Regions from separate parts of the Massilia sp. 01N410 genome, predicted to be linked through region 3. Evidence: predicted binding sites of a transcription regulator. Region 3 holds the regulator's gene; each other region holds the start of a gene.
The links. Region 3 encodes sigma-54, which starts transcription at its own class of promoters, with help from an activator protein. Its sites were predicted from a motif close to TGGCANGNAANCTGCTTT; they were not measured.
Positions count from the first base shown of each region.

Region 1: a site for sigma-54 is predicted at 1,550-1,567, ahead of AC1DOP_RS16110 (PEP-CTERM sorting domain-containing protein). Genes of this name have one in related genera too.
Region 2: a site for sigma-54 is predicted at 1,477-1,494, ahead of AC1DOP_RS20435 (PEP-CTERM sorting domain-containing protein). Genes of this name have one in related genera too.
Region 4: a site for sigma-54 is predicted at 1,468-1,485, ahead of AC1DOP_RS11670 (PEP-CTERM sorting domain-containing protein). Genes of this name have one in related genera too.

Region 1 covers NZ_JBFTRV010000011.1:90,115-93,318, forward strand. The annotation lists gene AC1DOP_RS16100 (cyclic nucleotide-binding domain-containing protein) at 1-286, shown strand, start outside; gene AC1DOP_RS16105 (AI-2E family transporter) at 283-1,425, shown strand; gene AC1DOP_RS16110 (PEP-CTERM sorting domain-containing protein) at 1,618-2,403, shown strand; gene AC1DOP_RS16115 (YgiQ family radical SAM protein) at 2,413-3,204, opposite strand, start outside.
Region 2 covers NZ_JBFTRV010000017.1:24,178-27,381, reverse strand. The annotation lists gene AC1DOP_RS20440 (AI-2E family transporter) at 1-482, shown strand, start outside; gene AC1DOP_RS20435 (PEP-CTERM sorting domain-containing protein) at 850-1,440, opposite strand; gene AC1DOP_RS20430 (hypothetical protein) at 1,718-1,978, opposite strand; gene AC1DOP_RS20425 (hypothetical protein) at 1,971-2,366, opposite strand; gene AC1DOP_RS20420 (TonB-dependent receptor plug domain-containing protein) at 2,617-3,204, shown strand, end outside.
Region 3 covers NZ_JBFTRV010000010.1:72,134-75,337, forward strand. The annotation lists gene AC1DOP_RS15050 (enoyl-CoA hydratase/isomerase family protein) at 1-274, opposite strand, end outside; gene hpf (ribosome hibernation-promoting factor, HPF/YfiA family) at 379-738, opposite strand; gene AC1DOP_RS15060 (RNA polymerase factor sigma-54) at 841-2,337, opposite strand; gene lptB (LPS export ABC transporter ATP-binding protein) at 2,340-3,116, opposite strand; gene lptA (lipopolysaccharide transport periplasmic protein LptA) at 3,116-3,204, opposite strand, start outside.
Region 4 covers NZ_JBFTRV010000007.1:87,300-90,503, forward strand. The annotation lists gene AC1DOP_RS11665 (alpha/beta fold hydrolase) at 1-615, opposite strand, end outside; gene AC1DOP_RS11670 (PEP-CTERM sorting domain-containing protein) at 774-1,430, opposite strand; gene kefC (glutathione-regulated potassium-efflux system protein KefC) at 1,565-3,204, opposite strand, start outside.

The sequences.
Region 1 (3,204 bases), on a different contig from region 3:
CCGGGTCGAGATCAGCCGCGCCCACGAAGGCAGCCGCCGGCTGGTGAGCGAGCTGGGACCGGGCGGCTTCTTCGGCGACCTCGCCCTGCTCGACAACTCGCCGCGCAGCGCCCAGGCGCGCGCCGTCGAGCACTGCGAGCTGGCGGTGTTCTTCCGCGACGACTTCCTGGCGCTGATGGATACCGACGCCGTGATCGGCTACAAGATCTCGCTGGCGCTGGCGCGCCACATCGGCCAGCGCCTGCGCGAGCGTCTCGACGGCCGTCCGCAGCTGGAAGCGCTGTGATCGGCGGCCCCGTGGTCCGCGAGGAGCGCGCCGGACCGGTGGCCTGGACCGCGATCGTCGCCGTCACCTGCCTGCTGCTGGTGCTGCTCGAGCACATGCTGTGGCTGGTACTGCCCTTCATCTTCGGCACCGTGATGTACTTCACCCTGCTGGGGCCGATGCGGCGCCTGCTGCGCCTGGGCTTTTCGCGCAGCGTCTCGTCGATGCTGGTGTGCGCCGTGTTCTTCGGGCTCGCCACGCTGGCGGTCGCGGCCGCGCTGTCGTGGAGCAGCGGACCGGCGGAGGACAGCGCTTCCTGGAGCGAGACCCTGTCGCTGTACGCGAACGGCGGCGTGGCCTTCGTGCGCAACACGATGGCGCTGCTGGAAGCGAAATTCCCGCTGCTGGCCGAGATGCACCTGACCTCGCTGGTCAACAAGCGCTTCAAGGCCTTCACCGACAACTTCGCCCAGCGCTACCTGGCCACCATCCTGGTCACCGCGGCCGGCTGGCTGCCCTCGCTGCTGCTGGCACCCTTCCTTGCCTTCTTCTTCCTGCGCGACGGCCTGCGCTTCAAGAAATTCCTGGCGCGCGCGGTGCCGAACGCCTACTTTGAACGCACCCTGTTCCTGCTGCACGAGGTCGACCAGACCGCGCGCCGCTATTTCGAGGGCCTGCTCAAGCTGACCGTGCTCGACACCATCGTGCTGGGCTTCGGCCTGTGGGTGATCGGCGTGTCATCTCCGCTGCTGCTGGGCTTCATTTCCGCGCTGCTGGCCTGGGTGCCCTTCATCGGCTCGGTGGTCGGCTGCGTGATGGTGGTGATCGTCGCCGCCACCGACGCCCCCGTCAATCCGCTGGTGGCCTACGGCGCCATCGTCGTCTTCATCCTGGCGCGCCTGCTGGACGATTTCGTCTTCATGCCGATCACCCTCGGCCGCAGCCTGAAGATCCACCCGCTGATCGCGGTGCTGATGATCTTCATCGGCGGCGCCCTGTCCGGCGTGGCCGGCCTGATGCTGGTGCTGCCGCTGCTGGGCGTGGCGATGGTCATCGGAGAAACCCTGGGCCGCCTGATGACCAATCCACGGCTGCGGGCAAGGCACCGCTACGCAAGGCAGTTGCGGGAAAAACAGGCGAGCGAGGATCTGCTTGCCTGACGGCGACGTTCAACCCAGGCTGCATATTGTTGGTTATATTAAATTATTAACCAACTGTCGGAAAATTTGACGTCTGCTCATCCCTGGCACTCCCTTTCGATGGAAAATCAAGGACTTGGTTTAATGGTATGAATATTGCATTGCGTTTTGCGTCGAAATTCCTTCGGCAACCAAAAACAAAGAGGGAGCAAAATGACAACAAATCGCCATACCGCATTCCTTCGGAGTGCCATTTTCGCCCTGGCCTTCGTGGCCGCCGGCACGGCCAGCGCCGCTCCGATCTACTGGACCGATTGGCAGGGCGGCGACCTCGACACCGGTCCCGGCTTCAGGGCCCAGGGCACCATCACCACCGCCACCTCGACAGTCACCGTCACGTATACGAATGCTGCGGGCGTCGGTTTCTACCAGCCCAGCGGCGGTACCGACTACTGGGGGCCGCGCAACTCGACTTCGCCCTACACCAGCAGCGCAGTCGACAACGCGCCCACCGGCACCGACATCATCGCCTTGCAGTATGCGGGCAGCCAGACGCTGACCTTCTCGCAATCGGTCGCCAATCCGGTATTCGCCGTCGTCAGCCTGAACGGCAACGGCTACGCCTTCCTGAACCAGGACTTCGATATCCTCAGCTATGGCGCCGGCCTGGGAGCGGCCGCTCCAGGCAACCATAGCTGCGGCTTCTATGGCTGCGGCACCCTGACCAAGCAGGTAGTGGATCTCGGCGGCGGCAACACCGAATACCGGCTGATCGGCACCGGCGAGCCGCATGGCACCATCCGTTTCACCGGCACCTTCGACGCGCTGACCTGGCGCAGCCTGACTTCCGAATACTGGAATGGTTTCACCGTCGGCGTGGAGGGCACGGCGGACGAGGGTCCGCCGCCGAATGACGTGCCGGTGCCGGCGACCTGGCTGCTGATGGCCATCGGCAGCGCAGGCCTGGCTGCGGTCCGTCGCCGCAAGCCGGGCGTGTAGAGCCGGGCTCTACTTCCGCCCTGCCGCCTTCGGTTTGGTCTTGATGGTTGACAGGATGCCCGGCTTGGCCTTGCCCGGCGGCGCCACGAAGGGTGCTGGATCGTTGCGGCTGTTTCCACGCCCGTTGCGGCGGGTGGCCACCTCGATCACCCGGCCCTTCGGCGCGGCACCGCGGGACTCGGCCACCAGCGGCAGGGCCTTGCGCTCGCTACGCGGCGTGGCTTCCTGCTCGCTGCCGGGCGGCGGCACCAGGTGGCGCTCGCCGTTGCCGATCAGGTCGCCGCGGCCCATGCGTTTCAGGCCTTCGCGCAGCACCGGCCAGTTTTCCGGGTCGTAGTAGCGCAGGAAGGCTTTGTGCAGCTTGCGCGTCTTGCCGCTCTTGGCGGTGACGACTTCTTCCGAATCCTCGGTCACCTTGGCCAGCGGGTTCTTGCCCGTGTGGTACATGGTGGTTGCCATCGCCATCGGCGTCGGCGTGAAGGTCTGGACCTGGTCGAGGTGGAAGTTGTTCTTCTTCAGCCACAAGGCGAGATTCAGCATGTCCTCGTCGGTCGAACCCGGGTGGGCCGCGATGAAGTAGGGGATCAGGTACTGCTTCTTGCCCGCCTCCTTCGAGTACTTGTCGAACAGCGCCTTGAACTCGTCGTAGGTGCCGATGCCCGGCTTCATCATCTTCGACAGCGTGCCCTCTTCCGTGTGCTCCGGCGCGATCTTCAGCAGGCCGCCCACGTGGTGGGTGACGAGTTCCTTCACGTACTCGGGCGAGCGCACGGCCAGGTCGTAGCGCAGGCCGGAGCCGAT
Region 2 (3,204 bases), on a different contig from region 3:
GCCGCAAGTACAAGCAGCGCCTGTTCACCCATTTCACCACCGTGATCCGCGCCACCGTCAAGGGCAATGTGCTGGTCGCGATGGCGCAGGGCGCGCTGGGCGGCCTGATCTTCTGGATCCTGCACGTGCAGGCGCCATTGCTGTGGGCCGTGGTGATGGCCTTCCTGTCGCTGCTGCCGGCGGTCGGCGCCGCCATCGTGTGGGCGCCGGTGGCCGTGTACTTCCTGGTGACCGGCGCGATCTGGCAGGGCGTGGTGCTGATCCTCTTCTGCGTGTTCGTGATCGGCCTGGTCGACAATTTCCTGCGCCCCATCCTGGTCGGCAAGGACACCAAGATGCCGGATTACGTGGTGCTGCTGTCCACGGTGGGCGGCATGGCCCTGTTCGGCCTGAACGGTTTCGTGATCGGACCGGTGATCGCGGCGCTGTTCATCGCCGCCTGGGATTTGTTCTCGACAGCGGAAGAATTCCATCAGGAATAAGAGCGTCTGTACGAGATTGGGCCATCAAAAACGAGATCCTGTGAAAAGGATACTTGCAATCTTCTTGTTTGCTCTGGCGAGCACTGGTTCGGTTCCGATCCCATATCCTTGCTCGCCGAATTCAGAAATTTGAAGGCAAGACAGGAACCGGTTACAGGCAAATAAATCCCGGTTCGATTCGTTTGTCTACCTGTTCCCCACATCGAGTTTTTTGTATGATTTTGGCAGAGGATTCGCAAATGGGGTAATGCAGGGTCATTGAGACCCGGTTTGAACTTCTGCGTGTGTTTTATATGAAAAACCCCAAAAAGTGACACTCGACTTTTCGGGGTCCGTTCACCCTGCCGGGCAACCTGCAATTCGCTGACTATTTTTTACGGCGGCTGCTTGCGATGCCCAGTGCGCCAATGCCAAGCAAGGCCAGGCTAAAGGGCTCTGGAACCTCACTGGTATCGGCAGCAGCGACGGTAAGATTATCAATGCTGAAATGACTTCCGGTATTCGTCAGATGTACGCGATAAATGCCATCGAAACCCGCGAAGCCGGTGTCGGTATGAAGCGTAGTGCCAGACATGGCATAGCTGGCGACGAGATTGTTCGCAGCATCATAGGCCGTCCAGGTGCCAATTGCGCTGGAGCTGGCAAACGATACATCGACGGATACGAGGTTGAAAGCCTGGCCACCGAACGTAAAGTCATAGTCGGAATCGCCGAACCCGGCCGGATCCAGATGGAGTTGCCCGGCGCTGGGGTAGCCCCAGAAAACGCCACCGTTAGTCGATACTGCCGTTATGCCGTCTTCATTGTAACTCGCCAGCGTTACCTGATTACCCGGAATGCCGACGAAGGTCATAACTGCCGCAGACGCTGCACCGCTTACGCAGGCAAGCATCGAAGCGGCGAGTATCGCCTTTGCGATCTTTGCTTTCAAAAATTCCCCGTTTGCCCTGGTTTTCATTTGATCTCCTAAGTGAATGAATGTTGCGAAAAGTGCTCAGCAATATCCATGCCAAATAAAAAAAACCAGTTAAATCAAAAAGATATATCAATTCGGCGCAAATGAAAACCATAAGTGTAAAATAATTCGACGACTTCCAGTTATGAAAATCGGATATTCATAGCCAAATCAGCCCGAGCCGGGCCAGAAGCTGCCTCTCGATTCGCACTTCGTTTGGTCTTCAGTAAAAATCCTGCGGCGTCGATAATTCGGTGCAGGTGCGCTCGTTTAACCCAACTCAATCCGGATCCGCCTCCTGCAAACGGTGCGCATCCTTCGCCTCCAGCGTCATCCCGTAGATCCGTTTCAAATCCTGGATGCGGGACAGGCTCTCCTCGCCAAACGCGCTCTTCCCCTCGAAGGCATGCAGGACGATGCCCTCCACCAGGTCGCCGAGGCTCATGTCGTGGTATTCGGCCAGCCCCTTCAACACCTTCAGCATCCGCTTCTCGATGCGCAGGCCGGTCTGGACCCGCTCCACCGTCACTTTCTCAGCCATGCCTGCCTCCAGCGTTGACGAGGTCCGGCATGGCGAAGGTCTTGCGCGCGGCGCCGGAGGCCAGCAGCGCCGCCGAATAATAGCTGTCCAACAGCCCGCGCCGGCACAGCTCCGGGTGGGCGGCGATGAAGCCCTCCCAGTCGCCCGCACCGGACGACCGTTCCGCCACCAAGGCCATGAAGGCCACCGTCACGGTCTCGTGGTAGAGGTCCGGCTTGCCCAGCTTGCCGGCCAGCGCCTGCAGGCCGTCGCGCATCGCGATACAGGCTTCGAGGAAGGGACGTGAACGCAGCAGCAGGAAGGCGGCGCGCAGGTGGGCGCGGTGGTCGAATCCCGCCGGCGCGAGACGCCCGGCGACGAACGCGGCGATGAATTCCTGATCGGTCATGGCTGCCTCCAAAAATGGTCAATCATGTTACCAATGTACCAAAATAGCGTCAATATGAGACTGCCCTACAATATGAGTTCAACTTATAAGCATCACTGTTGTAGTTATGAGACGTTTAACTTATTGCCTCAGGTTGCCAGCTGGTAAATTCATGGAAATGCAATATTTTCCAAGGAGCCAGCACTTGAAACCCAACGCGATTCGTCAATCCCTTCTGCTCGCCTTTTACGGCAGCGCCGCCCTCGCCGCCATGCCGTCCGCCGCACTGGCCCAGAGCACGGCGCCGGCCGCTGCCGACGCCACCAATATCCAGAGCGTGAACATCGTCGGCTCGCGCCGCGTCGGCAACACCTCGGCCACCGATACCACGGTCCCGGTCGACTACATCCCGCTGACCAAGTCCGCCGAGCAAGGCGGCCAGTTCGACCTGGCCCAGACCCTGGCGAACATCTCGCCCTCGTTCAACTCGACCCGCCAGACCGGTGCTGACGGCGCCGACCTGGTCGACTCGGCGGCCCTGCGCGGCCTCGGCTCGGACCAGACCCTGGTGCTGGTGAACGGCAAGCGCCGCCACACCACCGCCCTGGTCAACCTGTTCGGCGCGCGCAACCGCGGCAATACCGGCACCGACATGAACGCGCTGCCGCTGCTGGCGATCAAGGACGTGCAGGTGCTGCGCGACGGCGCCGCCGCGCAGTACGGATCCGACGCCATCGCCGGCGTGATCAACGTCGAACTCAAGAAGAACCTGGGTTGCGAATCGATCGCCGGCTTCGGCGAGTACTCGAAGCACGACGGCAAGAACTGGCTGGCCTCGGCCTACTGCGGCATCGCGGTC
Region 3 (3,204 bases):
CTTCGGTAAAGAAGTCTTCCAGCAGGGCACTGCCTCCAGTGGGCGTAGCGCGCCCGGCCTGGTGGAAGAAGCGGATGTCGCCGCCTGCGCACAGGGCTTTCTCGCTGCTGCTCTTGATAACGACGGCGTCGACGTTCGAATCGTCGCGCCAGGCCAGCAGGGTCTCCGTCAGTGCGCGCACCATCTCCAGCGACAGCGAGTTCAGGGCCTTGGGACGGTCGAGGGTAATGATGCCGGTGCCGCTGGCAACGCGGGTCTGCACGTATTCGCTCATGTTCTTTTATTTATTGAAATGGAAAACGGCATTGTAGCGCGGCCCGGAAAACGAAAAGGGCGCCAGATGCGCCCTTCCTTGCTTGTGCTGCGCCAGCGGAAGGATCACGCTGTAGCGGCAGCTTCTCCTCCATCGTTGGGTATGCGCTTGAGCGGTGTACTACTGTGATCCTGCAGCATCTGCTTGTACTTCTGCACCTGCCGGTCGAGCCGGTCCATCAGCATGTCGATCGCGGCGTACAAGTCGTGCGCGGCGCTGGCGACGTGAACGATCTTGCCGGCGAGGCGCAAGTTGATCTCGGCCTTCTGGCGTTTTTCTTTCTCGGTGAGATTGTCAATGCAGAGGATGACGTGGGAGTCGATCACTTGATCGAAATGGCGGGTGATGCGTTCGAGCTTGTTCTGTACGTATTCACGGATTGCCGGGGTTACATCGAGATGATGTCCGCTGATAGTGAGATTCATACACACTCCTTTGATGATGCGCTGCCTGTCGTACGCGCATACCACGCACCAGGGCAGCGTTGTTGCAAGAAGCTTGCTGCAAGAGCTTGCTGAAAGAGCTTGCTACAGAGATTTACGGAGGCTGACGGGAGGGATCTTCAGCGCCTCGCGGTATTTCGCTACCGTGCGGCGTGCGATAACCATTCCCTGTTCCCCTAGCATCTCCGCGATCTTGCTGTCGGATAAAGGGTTTTTGGGGTCTTCTGCTCCTGTGAGTTGTACGATGAGAGCCCGGATCGCGGTCGAGGAGGCTTCTCCTCCTGCCTCGGTCGCGACGTGACTCCCGAAAAAGTACTTCAACTCGAACATGCCGTGCGGCGTCAGCATGTATTTCTGAGTTGTGACACGAGAAATTGTGCTCTCGTGTAGACCTAGTGTATCAGCTATCTCACGTAAAACAAGGGGCCGCATGGCAACGGCGCCATGGGAGAAAAAGTTCCGCTGGCGCTCCACGATTGCTTGAGCTACCCGAAGGATAGTATCGAAGCGCTGGCGCATGTTTTTGATGAGCCATTTTGCTTCCTGCAACTGCGCCGCCAGCTGGGATTCCGATTTTCCCTGCTTCATCAAGGTGGCATACAGGCTGTTCACGCGCAGGCGCGGCATCACCTCGGGATTCAGCTGCACGCTCCAGCCGTCCTTCGCGCGGCGCACGATTACGTCCGGCACCACGAAGTCGGAAACGTCGGAAGCGAAGGCCGCGCCCGGATGCGGATTGCAATGGCGGATCACGGCCTGGGCTTCGCGCAGGTCTTCGTCGTCGCAGTCGAGGGCTTTCTTGAGCTTGTTGAATTCGCGCTGCGCGAACCAGGTCAGGTAGCGTTCGACGATGGTCAGCGCCATGCGCCGCGTGACCAGCGGCACGCCCGGCATGCGGCGGATCTGCAGCGCCAGGCATTCGGCGGCGCTGCGCGCGCCCACGCCGGGCGGGTCCATGCTTTGCACCAGCGCCAGCGCGGTGCGCAACTCCTCGAATTCCACTTCGAGTTCGGCCGGGAGGCGCGCATGCAGCTCGTCCAGGGTTTCTTCGAGGTAGCCGTTGTCGTCGAGGGTGTCGACGACGATCTCGACCAGCGCGCAATCGCGCGGCGACATGCAGGTCAGGCGTACCTGCTCCATCAAGTGTTCGCGCAGCGAGACCGGGCTGGCTTCCAGCTGCGGGCGGCCGTCCTCTTCCTCGCCGCCGCTGCCGCTGCCGGAACGGCCAGAATCGCCCCAGTCCATGTCGTGCTCGGCGCCGCCGGCATCGCCGTTGTCGCTGTCGCCGCCTTCGGCTTCGGCGCCACCGCCGCCATTGCCCTCCTCGCCCTGGCTGGACGAGGGCGGCGAGTCGGGCGTGGTGGAGGTCGACGCGCCGTTGTTGATCGCGCCGTCGGCCAGCAGGCGCACCGAGTGGTCGAGCGGATCGTCGAGGCGTTCGAGCAGCGGGTTGTCGCTGAGGACCTGTTCAATCTCCTGGTGCAGCTCGAGAGTGGACAGCTGCAGCAGCCGGATCGACTGCTGGAGTTGCGGTGTCAGCGCAAGGTGCTGTGAGGTCTTGAGTTGCAGCGTCTGTTTCATGACTACATCCGGAAATGTTCACCCAGGTAGACGCGGCGAACCGATTCATTGGCGATGATGTCGTCCGGGCGTCCCGACGCCAGCACCGCGCCCTGGTTGATGATGTAGGCACGGTCGCAGATGCCGAGCGTCTCGCGCACGTTGTGGTCGGTTATCAGGACGCCGATGCCGCGCTCCTTCAGGAAGCGCACGATGCGCTGGATCTCGATCACCGCGATCGGATCGACGCCGGCAAACGGCTCGTCCAGCAGCACGAAGCGCGGGTTGGTGGCGAGGGCGCGCGCAATCTCCACGCGGCGCCGTTCGCCGCCCGACAGCGACAGCGCCGGGTTCTCGCGCAGCTTCTCGATCTGCAGCTCGGCCAGCAGCTCGTTGAGGCGCTCCTCGATGCGGTTCTTGCCCAGCGGCTTGCCGTCCTCGCGCTGCAGTTCCAGCACGGCGCGGATGTTCTCCTCCACCGTCAGCTTGCGGAACACCGAGGCTTCCTGCGGCAGGTAGGACAGGCCCAGCATGGCGCGCCGGTGGATCGGCAGGCTGGTGATGTCGGTGCCGTTGATGACAATGGCGCCGGCGTCGGCCGGCACCAGGCCCACGATCATGTAGAACGAGGTCGTCTTGCCGGCGCCGTTCGGGCCGAGCAGGCCCACCACCTCGCCGCAGGCGACCTGCAGCGAAACGTCGCGCACCACCAGGCGCTTGCCGTAGCTTTTCTGCAGCCCCTTGGCCACCAGGGTGCTGCCGCCGCTCGCGATGGCGGCGGCGTCTGCGTGTACATCCATCATTGCTTTCCTGCTTCCGGTTGCCCGGCCGACGCAGTGCGGCGCGGATAAAAAGTAAAACTGGCGCGGGCCTTGCCGGGCCTGTCGA
Region 4 (3,204 bases), on a different contig from region 3:
GCCGGCACGCATGGACTCGGTGGCGACCATGCCGTTGATGGTCTCGACGGCGCGCTTGCTGCGTTCCTCGGGCGCGGCCGTCCGGATACCGGTGGCGATGCGGTCAGCAATCGGCTCGACGCTGGCGACGGTGGCGCCGGGGCCGCCGAAGAACATGCCCAGGAAGGGCACCATGTCGACCACCATCAGGCGCGACAGGTCGGCCGGATGGCGCGCGGCCAGCATCATGCCGATCGTGCCGCCCATCGAGTGGCCGATCACGGCCGGCTGCTTCAGGCCGGCTTCCCTGATGTAGCGGTCGATGTCTTCGGCCACCGGCGCGGCGACCGGACCGTCGGCGTTGCCGCCTTTCGGCTGGCCGGCGAAGCCCGAGACTTGCACCAGGTGGTAGCGGTAGCCGGGCACGGCCTTGATCATTTCGGCCCAGACGCGCGGCGAGGAGTTCAGGCCGGGAATCAGGATCACGTCCGGTCCGGCGCCTTCGGTGCGGACCGTGATGCGGGTCGATTCGAAGGGCGCGGCCCAGGCGCCAGCGGATGCGCCGAGGAGGGCGAGGGCTGCCACCGCTGTGGCGGCCTTGAGGGTGAAACGGCGGGAAAGCATAGTGAGCTGCATCTTGTCTCCTGGTTCGTGATCGAAGCCGCCGCATGCGCTGCGGGGCAGGTGGACAGGATGCTAACGTGGGGCGCCGGAAAAAACTGCCTGAAAGATATGATAGTGTCCTGAACAAGGAAGCCCGCACGTGGCGGGCTTCCGGTCGGCGATCGCAATGATTACGCTTTGCGGCGCAGGGCAGCCATGCCGGCGAAGCCCAATCCCAGCAAGGCCAGCGACGCCGGCTCCGGGACATCGCCGGTCGACGGCGAAAACGCTGCCTTGAATGCGACGTCGCCGAAGCCGCACTCGCGGCACTCCCAGGACTGGGTCGTCAGCGCTCCGAAGTCCAAGCCGTTATTGAAATAGACGAAATCGCCACCGGCATAGCTGTTGTTCGTCGCAGGCATGTTGTAGGTACTGTATCCCTGGGTGCCGAGGTCGGAGACCGAGAGGAACATCACATATTTCTGGCCCGCCGTCAGGCTCAGGGAGCCGGTGTCGAAGGAGAATTCCATCAGCCCCTGGCCAGGGGTCACCGAGCGTGTTGGGCTCGTGTAGAGAATGCTGGTGGCCTTGCTGCCGTCCCAGCCGGCCACATAGCCGCGGAAATCGAGTGACTGGTTATTGCCGTACAGGTACATCGAGAAGCTGTTCAACACATTATCGGCACCGACCGTGAAGGTCTGGCCGTATGTGGCTGTGTCGGGATAGCCAAACGGAGAAATGCTGGAGACGATCGACGTGTTGTCGATGACCGAGGCAGTCGCGTCTGCGGCAAAAGCGCCGAGGACGGCACAAAGAAGCATGGAGGCTTTCAGGTAGCTTGGTTTCATAACATTCCCTTTTTTATGGTGGACTCGCCATTGACTCTTAGCAAATACCGTGCCATAAAACAATTGCTTATAAAAATCAATTGTTTAGCGGAACATGGAATGTATTTGTGTAAATAAATCCGACATTCATCGGGCTAGTCCCAGTCATGCCGGGTTTCGCCTTCCTGCGCTTGGCGATCGCGCGCAATCATCTCTTCCAGCTCTTCGCGCGCCCGTTTGGCCATCGACACATACTGTTCGCGGTCCTTATAGTAGGGATAGACCGCCTGCACGTTGGCGATATTGAGCTTCCGGAACTTCAGCGCGGCCTGGCGGATGCGATAGGCGTTATGGCCGAGACCGGCCGTGAGCACGGTGCGGCCCAGCTGCAGGGCCGATTCGAAGGTCTCCCTTTCGATCATGGTGACGCCGCGGTCCATCAGCTGGTACCAGTGGGTGACGTTGCGGGCGCGGGCGAAGATCTGCAGTTCCGGCCACTCGCGGCGCACGGTCTCGACCAGGTCGAGGCTGTCTTCGATGTCGTCGATCGCCACCACCAGCGCTCGGGCGCGCGCGGCGCCGGCGGCGCGCAGCAGGTCGGCGCGGGTGGCGTCGCCGTAGAAGACCTTGAAGCCGAAGCGGCGCAGCACCTCGATCTGGTCGGGGTCGTGGTCCAGCACCGTCAGCTTGACCCCGTTCGCGTTCAGGAAGCGGCCGACGATCTGGCCGAAGCGGCCGAAGCCGGCAACGATCACATGGTCCTCGTTCGGTTCGATGGCGTCGGCTTCGGGCTTGGCGCCGGCGGCTTCGCGGCGGGCCGACAGCTTGTCGTAGGCCATCAGCACCAGCGGCGTGACCACCATCGACAGTGCGACCACGACCACCAGCATCGAGGCGGTATCTTCGCTGAACACGCGTGCGGTGGCGGCCGCGCCGAACACGACGAAGGCGAATTCGCCGCCCTGGGACAGCAGCAGGGCGAACTGCAGGTGCTGGCCGCGGGCCATGCCGAATACCCGCGACAGAATGTAGAGCACGGCGGTCTTGATCAGCAGGAAGCCGGCCACCAGTCCCAGGATCAGCCCGGGATGGGCGAGGAAGACGGCGAAATCGACCGACATGCCGACCGCGATGAAGAACAGGCCGAGCAGCAGGCCCTTGAAGGGTTCGAGGTCGGTCTCCAGCGCGTGGCGGTACTCGGAATCGGCCAGCAGCACGCCGGCCATGAAGGAGCCGAGCGCCATCGACATGTCGATCCACTGCATCAGCAGGGCGATCGCGATCACCAGCAGCAGGGCGAAGGCGGTGAAGATCTCGCGGGTATCGGTGCGGGCGATGACCTGCAGCAGCGGACGCACCAGGTAGCGGCCGCCGACGATGATCCCGGCCAGCACGCCGACGACCTTGAAGGTGGCCAGCCAGAAGTTGCCGCTCGAACCGGCTTCGTCGGGAATGCCGAGCAGCGGCACGATGGCGATCATCGGGATCGCGGCGATGTCCTGGAACAGCAGGATCGCGAAGCCGGCCTGCCCCGCTGGGGTCGGCATCAGGTTGCGTTCCTCCAGCGAGGCGAGGGCGATGGCGGTCGACGACAGCGACAGGCCGAGCCCGCCGATCAGGGCCAGCTTCCAGTTGACGCCGGCCAGCAGCGCGGCGCCGAACAGGGCAGCGGCAACCACGACCACCTGCGCGCCGCCCCAGCCGAAGATGGGCCGGCGCAGCGCCCACAGGCGGTCCGGCTCGAGTTCCAGGCCGATCAGGAACAGCAGCAGCACCACGCCGAACTCGGCGAAGT